One region of the Streptomyces sp. NPDC004266 genome, then DNA from elsewhere that is predicted to be linked to it. Evidence: riboswitches for the same ligand, from Rfam matches in the RefSeq annotation. Region 1 holds a riboswitch; the other holds the start of a gene.
What was found. A riboswitch is a leader RNA that binds a small molecule or an ion and turns the genes downstream of it on or off. The one in region 1 is predicted to bind thiamine pyrophosphate.

Region 1 (4,195 bases):
TCGGCGGAGACCACCAGGGCCGCGAGCGCCGTGGTGACCGGAACGGACGCCACCAGACCGATCGAGCCGACCAGGGTCCGGACGATCTCCTCGGCGACCAGTTCGCTGTTGGCCACCGTGCCCATGCTGCTCTGGGCGATGGAGAAGAGCAGCAGCAGCGGCAGGGCGGCACCCGCGTACGCCAGCACCAGCGTGTTCACGACCGAGGCGATGTGGTCGCGGCCGATCCGGATCCCTGCCCGGTACAGGCCGCGCGGCCCCATGCCCGGATCTGCCTGGTGCAGCTCCCAGACCGCCGACGTCTGAGTGACCGTCACGTCGTCGAGCACGCCGAGCGAACCGATGATGATCCCGGCGAGCAGCAGGCCGGACATGTCGATCTCCGGGTACAGACCGTGGATCAGGCCGGTGTAGTCGTCGGTGTTGCCGCTGAGCGCCGTCCAGCCGATGAAGAGCGAGCCGAGCAGACCGATCAGCAGCAGCGAGATCAGCGTGCCGAGCACGGCGACCGAGGTGCGGGCCGAGAGCCCGTGGCACATGTAGAGCGCGATCAGCATGATCGCGCTCGATCCGACCACCGCGACGACCAGCGGGTTCGACCCCTCCAGGATCGCCGGCAGGATGAAGTAGGTGAGGATGAGGAAGCTCACGGCGAGTGCGACGAGCGCCATCACTCCCCTCATCCGGCCGACCACCACGACCGCGACGGCGAAGATGCCGGCGAGCAGCGCCAGCGGCACCTTGCGGTTCACGTCGGTCACCGAGTACTGCAGGTCGTGCGGGGCGTCGGGGGCGTACGCCACCACCACGCCCTGCCCCTCGTGCAGTTGGCGCGGCGCGTCCGGCTGCACGATCTCGACGAACCTGCGTCCCTTGTCCGGACCGCTGGTGACCTCGACCGTCGCCTTCTCGCACTGCCCCTGCCGGGCGTCGACGGCCTCGCGCCCCTCCGGCGTGGAGGTGTCGCCGGTCGGCGGGACCTGAGCGGCGTTCACGGTCTTGCAGTCGACGTGCTCGACGGAGACGACCTGGCCCTGCTGGGTCTGCCGGTCGAAGCCCACGCCGGTGCGCTCGTGCGCCGGGGTGCCGCCCGGCCACAGGACCGCGAGTCCGACGAGGACGGCGGTGGCGAAGGGGATCAGGATCGCGGCGATGACCTTGCGCAGATGCCGCGAGACCGGGGCGGCGGGTCCATGGCTGTGGCTGTGTCCGTGCCCTCCTCCGGATCCGTGACCGTGTCCGGATCCGGCTCCGTGTCCGTGTCCGGGGTCGTGGGCGTCGTGGTGTGGCTCGAGGGGCTGCTGGGGGGAAGTCACCGGCCGATCATCGCAAGAACGACGGGGGCCCACTGTTCAGCACGCCAGGGAGGGCGCTAGCGTGGTGGCACCTTTGCACACGCGGGAGCTCGGAGCACCGGGCTGAGAGGGCGCTGATCACCGTACGCGCGTACGGGAAGAGGCTGCGCCGACCGCCGAACCTGTTACCGGGTAATGCCGGCGTAGGGAGATCGGTCTCATGACCATTCAGGATGCACGCACGCCTGCCTCCGACCAGAACCAGGCCGACGGGCAGGAGCGCACGCCGGGCTGGCACAAGGGGTACGTCCAGGGATCGCGCCCCGACCTCCGGGTGCCCGTCCGCCAGGTGCACCTCACCAACGGCAAGGACGTCACGCTGTACGACACGTCCGGTCCGTACACCGACCCCGCCATCGACACCGATGTCCGGCGGGGCCTTCCGCCGCTGCGCGAGAACTGGATCATCGCGCGCGGCGACACCGAGGAGTACGCGGGCCGCCCGGTCCGCCCCGAGGACGACGGCATCAAGCACACCTCCCCGCGCGGCGGTGGGCTGAAGAACCTCGACGCCGTCTTCCCCGGCCGCCCCCGCCTGCCGCGCCGCGGCCGCGACGGCCAGGCGGTGACCCAGCTCGCGTACGCCCGCCGGGGCGAGATCACCCCGGAGATGGAGTACGTCGCGATCCGCGAGAACGTCTCCCCCGAGGTCGTGCGGGAGGAGATCGCCGCGGGCCGCGCCGTGCTGCCGGCGAACGTGAACCACCCGGAGATCGAGCCGATGATCATCGGCAAGCGGTTCCTGGTGAAGGTCAACGCCAACATCGGCAACTCCGCCGTCACCTCCTCCATCGAGGAGGAGGTGGAGAAGATGACCTGGGCGACCAAGTGGGGCGCCGACACGGTCATGGACCTGTCCACCGGCCGCAACATCCACACCACCCGCGAGTGGGTGCTGCGCAACTCCCCCGTGCCGATCGGCACCGTGCCGCTCTACCAGGCCCTGGAGAAGGTCGACGGCAGGGCCGAGGAGCTGACCTGGGAGATCTACAAGGACACGGTCATCGAGCAGGCCGAGCAGGGCGTCGACTACATGACGGTGCACGCCGGCGTGCTCCTGCCGTACGTGCCGCTCACCGCGCGCCGCAAGACCGGCATCGTCTCGCGCGGCGGCTCGATCATGGCCGCCTGGTGCCTCGCGCACCACAAGGAGAACTTCCTCTACACGAACTTCGAGGAGCTCTGCGAGATCCTGGCGGCGTACGACGTCACGTACTCGCTCGGCGACGGCCTGCGCCCCGGCTCGATCGCGGACGCCAACGACGAGGCGCAGTTCGCCGAGCTGAAGACCCTCGGCGAGCTCAACACGATCGCCAAGCGGCACAACGTGCAGACGATGATCGAGGGCCCCGGGCACGTCCCGATGCACAAGATCAAGGAGAACATCGACCTCCAGCAGGAGATCTGCGAGGAGGCGCCGTTCTACACGCTCGGCCCGCTGACCACCGACGTCGCGCCCGCGTACGACCACATCACCTCCGGCATCGGTGCCGCGATGATCGCCTGGTGGGGCACGGCGATGCTCTGCTACGTCACGCCCAAGGAGCACCTGGGCCTGCCGAACCGCGACGACGTGAAGACCGGCGTCATCACGTACAAGATCGCGGCGCACGCGGCGGACCTGGCCAAGGGTCACCCGGGCGCGCAGGAGTGGGACGACGCGCTCTCGGACGCGCGGTTCGAGTTCCGCTGGGAGGACCAGTTCAACCTGGCGCTCGACCCGGACACCGCGCGCGAGTTCCACGACGAGACGCTGCCGGCGGAGCCCGCGAAGACCGCGCACTTCTGCTCGATGTGCGGCCCGAAGTTCTGCTCGATGAAGATCTCCCAGGACATCCGGCGTGAGCACGGCGGTACGCAGCAGGAGATCGAGGCCGGCATGGCGGAGAAGTCGAAGGAGTTCGCGGCTTCGGGCAACCGGGTCTACCTGCCGCTGGCGGACTGACACCGGGCAGACCGACGAGCGCGCCGCTCCGGGAGGGGAAGGGGCCTCCCAGAGCAGCGCGTCGTCACCGGTCCGGGCCCTGTCGCCCGCCGGCCCGCTGGTCGCTCTGCCTGATGCCGCGTACCTGGAGGTGATCGCTAGGCTCCGCGTCATGAAGGTTCGGAAGGCGATCGTGTCTGGGCTGCTGGGTCTCACCGTCCTGGCGGGTTGTGGCGTGACTGGTGTCTGGGCCGTCTCCGGGGGGCTCTACGGCTGCACCTTCAGGGACGAGGAGCTGGCAGACGAGCTGGCGACGTTCGCCATCCTCGATGTCCGCCCGCCGGATGCACGGAAGTCGGGCGAGCGCTACTCGGATTGTGACGAGGACGACGGCTTCGCCGCCGCCGGTCAGCACTATGAGCACATGGGTGCCCGTGAGGATTTGCTCGCCTTCTACCGTGCCATGGCGGCGAAGGGCGGATGGCAGCCGGACCATGACAGGCGCGATGACGGCCTGTGTTTCTCCAAGCCGTACGGAACCGTCACCGCTTATCTGTCGGTGTGGTTCCCGAGCTCCTACGACATGGAGGGGGAGCCTCGGGCGAATGCCATGGAGTACGGCCTGGATGTGACTGCGAGCCACGATGGCTCGGCGTGGTGCTGACGGCCCGGCAGTGAGGAACGGCTGATCGGGCGGCCCCCGGCCCGCCGTTCCTCAGGGCGCCGCCGGGTCCGGCGCCGCCGGGTCCGGCGCCGCCGGATCCGGGGGCGCCGCGGCGGCGAGGGCGTCGCGGAGGAAGGGGAGGATGCCGCGCTCCAGGAGGGCGCGGCGCCAGGCCTCCCTGGCGAGGGAGAGTTCGTCGTCGGCCGCGGCGGCCCCGTCCGCCGCGGCCGGCCGGTTGCGCAGGGCGGTCAC
Region 2 (4,195 bases), on a different contig from region 1:
CCTCCTCCTGGCGCGGGTCGAGCTGCGACCAGAGGCCGCCGACGGTCCGGACGACGACCGCGTAGTTGAAGAAGACGTGCGCGAGGAGGATCGCCCACACGCTGGTGTCGAGCCGCAGCCCCCACAGCTCGTCGGTGAGCCCGCCCCGGCCGACGAGCGCCAGGAACGCCGTGCCGACGAGGACGGTCGGCAGCACGAACGGCACCGTGACGACGGCCCGCAGCACGCTCTTGCCGGGGAAGTCGAAGCGGGCGAAGACGTACGCCCCGGGCAGCGCCACCAGGAGGGTGAGCCCGGTGGAGGCGAGCGCCTGCCAGACGGTGAAGCCGAGCACGTCGAGGATGTCCGGCCGGCTCAGCGTCTCGCCGATCCGGCCGAACCGCCAGGCGCCGTCGGGGCGGAGTCCCCGGTCCACGATGGACACGACGGGCCAGGCGAAGAAGACCCCGAAGAACGCGACGGGCAGGGCCATCAGCCCCAGCCTCGTCGCGCTCCCCCGGAGGTCGCGGGTCACTTCAGGACGAGCGACGACCACTGCTGGATCCACGGGTCACGCTTCTCGGCGATCTTCTCGGGCGCCATGGTCTCCGGCTTCTCGATCACCACGCCGTGCTTGGTGAACAGCTCCGGCAGGGCCGCGTCCTTCGCCACCGGGTTGACGAACATCTGGAGCGGCATGTCCTCCTGGAACTTCTTGGAGATCAGGAAGTCGATCAGCGCCTTGCCGCCCTCGGGGTTCTTCGCGCCGTTCAGCAGGCCGGCGAACTCGGTCTGCCGGAAGCAGGTGCCGGTGGAGACGCCGGTGGGCGCCACCTTCGGCTGCGGCTCGCCGTACAGCACCTCGACCGGGGGGCTGGAGGCGTACGACACGACCAGCGGCCGGTCGCCCTTGGCCTGCTTGCCGCCGGCCGAGCCGGAGAACTCCTGGTTGTAGGCGAGCTCCCAGCTGTCGACGGTCTTCACGCCGTTGGCCTTGAGCTTCTTCCAGTAGTCCTGCCAGCCCTCGTCGCCGTACTTCGCGGCCGTGCCGAGGAGGAAGCCCAGGCCCGGGGAGGACCGCTCGGGGTTCTCCACCACCAGCAGGTCCTTGTACGCCGGCTTCGCGAGGTCGTCGAAGGTGACCGGCGGCGCCAGCTTCTTGTCCGCGAAGTACTTCTTGTCGTAGTTGACGCAGATGTCGCCGGAGTCGATCGGGGTGACCCGGTGCTCCTTGTCGAGCCGGTACGCGGCCGGGACCCGGTCCAGGCCCTTCGCCTCGTACGGGACGAAGATCCCGTTGTCGAGGGCGCGGGACAGCAGCGTGTTGTCGACGCCGAAGAAGACGTCGCCCTGCGGGGAGCCCTTGGTCAGGATCTCCTTGTTGACGGCCTCGCCCGCGTCGCCGCTCTTCAGCACCTTGACGGTGAAGCCGGTCTGCCGGGTGAAGTCCGCCAGCACCTCCTTGGAGGCGTTGAAGGAGTCGTGGCTCACCAGCGTCACCGTCTTCGGCGCGGGCTGGTCGGTCTTGCCGGCCGCGCCCCGCACGTCGTCGGTGCCGCACGCGGCCAGGCCGGTGACGCCGAGCGCCGCGACGATCGCGGCGGCAGCGGCCTTCTTGATGCTCACTGGTTTTCCTCCTGGGTGTGACCAGGAAGAGACGCGGCCCTGCCCACGTCCGGCGGACGCGGGCAGGGCGCAACAGCTTGAGTTACGACCGAACTTCCTACCCAGAATGACCTGGGCGAGGTTCAGAGGGTCTGCGGTCTACGGTTACCGCACTCTCAGCGCTGTGGCGCTCCCCTGTCGGAATATGGAGATGTGTTCGAGCTCAGACTACAAGGTCAGCGCTCGGCGGCCGCGAGCTGTCCACAGGCGCCGTCGATCTCCTGGCCGCGGGTGTCCCGCACGGTCACCGGCACGCCGTGGCGGGCGATCGCCTCGACGAAGGCCTTCTCGTCCTCCGGGCGGGACGCCGTCCACTTCGAACCGGGCGTCGGGTTCAGCGGGATCAGGTTGACGTGGACCCGCTTGCCCTTGAGCAGCCTGCCGAGCAGGTCGCCGCGCCAGGCCTGGTCGTTGATGTCCCGGATGAGGGCGTACTCGATGGAGATCCGGCGCCCGGACTTCTCCGCGTACTCCCAGGCCGCGTCGAGGACCTCGCGGACCTTCCAGCGGGTGTTGACCGGCACCAGGGTGTCGCGCAGCTCGTCGTCCGGGGCGTGCAGCGAGACCGCGAGACGGCACTTGAAGCCCTCGTCGGCGAAGCGCAGCATCGCGGGCACGAGGCCGACGGTGGAGACGGTGATGCCGCGCTGCGAGAGCCCGAGGCCGTCCGGCTCGGGGTCCGTCAGCCTGCGGATCGCCCCGACCACGCGCTTGTAGTTGGCGAGCGGCTCGCCCATGCCCATGAAGACGATGTTGGAGAGCCGCGCCGGTCCCCCGGGCACCTCCCCGTCCCGCAGGGACCGCATGCCGTCCACGATCTGGTGCACGATCTCGGCGGTCGACAGGTTCCGGTCGAGCCCCGCCTGCCCGGTCGCGCAGAACGGGCAGTTCATGCCGCAGCCGGCCTGCGAGGAGATGCACATGGTCACCCGGTCCGGGTAGCGCATGAGCACCGACTCCACGAGCGTGCCGTCGTGCAGCCGCCACAGGGTCTTGCGGGTGGTGTCGTCGTCGCACGAGATGTGCCGCACCACGGACATCAGGTCGGGCAGCAGCTCCCCGGCCAGCTTCTCCCGCGAGGCGGCCGGGATGTCGGTCCACTCGGCGGGGTCGTGCGCGTACCGCGCGAAGTAGTGCGTGGACAGCTGCTTGGCGCGGAAGGGCTTCTCGCCGATCGCGGCGACGGCCTCCTTCCGCTCGGCGGGCGAGAGGTCGGCCAGGTGCCGCGGCGGCTTCTTGGCTCCGCGGGGGGCGACGAAAGTGAGTTCTCCGGGCTTGGGCATGGTGGTACCAGTGTCGCAGACGTACGGGGAAGGGCCCGCCGTCGACCGGACGGCGGGCCCTTCCCCGTGAAATCGCCGATCAGGCCGTTCCGACGAACAGTGCCAGCAGCAGCCACACCACCGGCGCCGTCGGCAGCAGCGAGTCCAGCCGGTCCATGATGCCGCCGTGGCCCGGCAGCAGCGTGCCCATGTCCTTGATGCCCAGGTCGCGCTTGATCATGGACTCGCCGAGGTCGCCGAGCGTCGCGCTCGCCGCCACCGCCAGGCCGAGGATCAGACCCTGCCACCAGGCGCCCTCGTCGATCATGAACTCCATGCACAGCGCGCCCGCCGCCATCGCGAACGTCACCGCGCCGACCAGACCCTCCCGGGTCTTGCCGGGGCTGATCCGCGGGGCCAGCTTGTGCTTGCCGAAGCGCCAGCCGATCGCGTACGCCCCGGTGTCGCTGACCACGGTCAGGATCAGGAAGGTCAGCACCCGCTGCGCCCCGTCGTCCGCGGTCAGCAGCAGCGCCACGAAGGTCGCAAGGAACGGCACGTAGAACGCGGCGAAGACCCCCGCCGTGACGTCCTTCAGATAGCCCTCGGGCGGCTCCGTCATCCGCCAGACGAGCACCGCGAGCGCCGTCAGGGCCATCGCCACCCAGGCGCCCTCGGGGCCCCGGACGTAGCCGGCGACGACCATCGCCGCGCCGCCGACCGCGAGCGGGACCAGCGGAGCCTTGATCGCCTTGCGTTCCTGGAGGCGGGAGACGAGCTCCCACAGGCCGACGACCACGGCGACCGCTATCACCCCGACGAACGCCGGCTTCCAGATGAACAGCGACGCGATGATGACGGCACCGAGACCGACCCCGACCCCTATGGCCGCGCCCAGGTCGCGGCCCGCGCTCTTCTTCTGCCGTGGCTCCGGCGGCGGAGGCGGGGTGGGGCTGGACATGGGCTCCTGCGGGTGCTCGTGCGGCGTCTCGTCACGGAACAGGGGACCGCTCGGGTGAGCGGCCCCCCGGTCGTGACCGTCCTGGAATCCGCCGGCGGGAACGTCGGGCACGATGGGCATGGGCCGAGTCTGCGCCGCCTGATGCCGATCGTATGCGGGACCCGCCGGGGCGGGCCCCTGGTCGGGTCCCCCACGGCCGGAACCGGCCGGGGCCCCCCAGGAAGAGTCGTTCATCAGACCTCGAGCAGCTCGGCTTCCTTGTGCTTGAGCAGCTCGTCCACCTGCGCGACGTACTTCGCGGTGGTGTCGTCGAGCTCCTTCTCGGCGC

Region 2: linked by a shared signal. The riboswitch ahead of ACFYUZ_RS24575 (thiamine ABC transporter substrate binding subunit) and the one ahead of thiC (phosphomethylpyrimidine synthase ThiC) in region 1 are both predicted to bind thiamine pyrophosphate.

Annotation. Positions count from the first base shown of each region.
Region 1 covers NZ_JBIAMM010000002.1:476,368-480,562, forward strand. Annotated here, with positions in the region: gene ACFYUZ_RS06960 (YibE/F family protein) at 1-1,316, opposite strand, end outside; TPP riboswitch at 1,388-1,522, shown strand; gene thiC (phosphomethylpyrimidine synthase ThiC) at 1,516-3,300, shown strand; gene ACFYUZ_RS06970 (hypothetical protein) at 3,452-3,943, shown strand; gene ACFYUZ_RS06975 (hypothetical protein) at 3,995-4,195, opposite strand, start outside.
Region 2 covers NZ_JBIAMM010000010.1:269,937-274,131, reverse strand. Annotated here, with positions in the region: gene ACFYUZ_RS24580 (ABC transporter permease) at 1-472, opposite strand, end outside; gene ACFYUZ_RS24575 (thiamine ABC transporter substrate binding subunit) at 511-1,605, opposite strand; TPP riboswitch at 1,682-1,791, opposite strand; gene rlmN (23S rRNA (adenine(2503)-C(2))-methyltransferase RlmN) at 1,821-2,927, opposite strand; gene ACFYUZ_RS24565 (phosphatidate cytidylyltransferase) at 3,007-4,101, opposite strand; gene frr (ribosome recycling factor) at 4,101-4,195, opposite strand, start outside.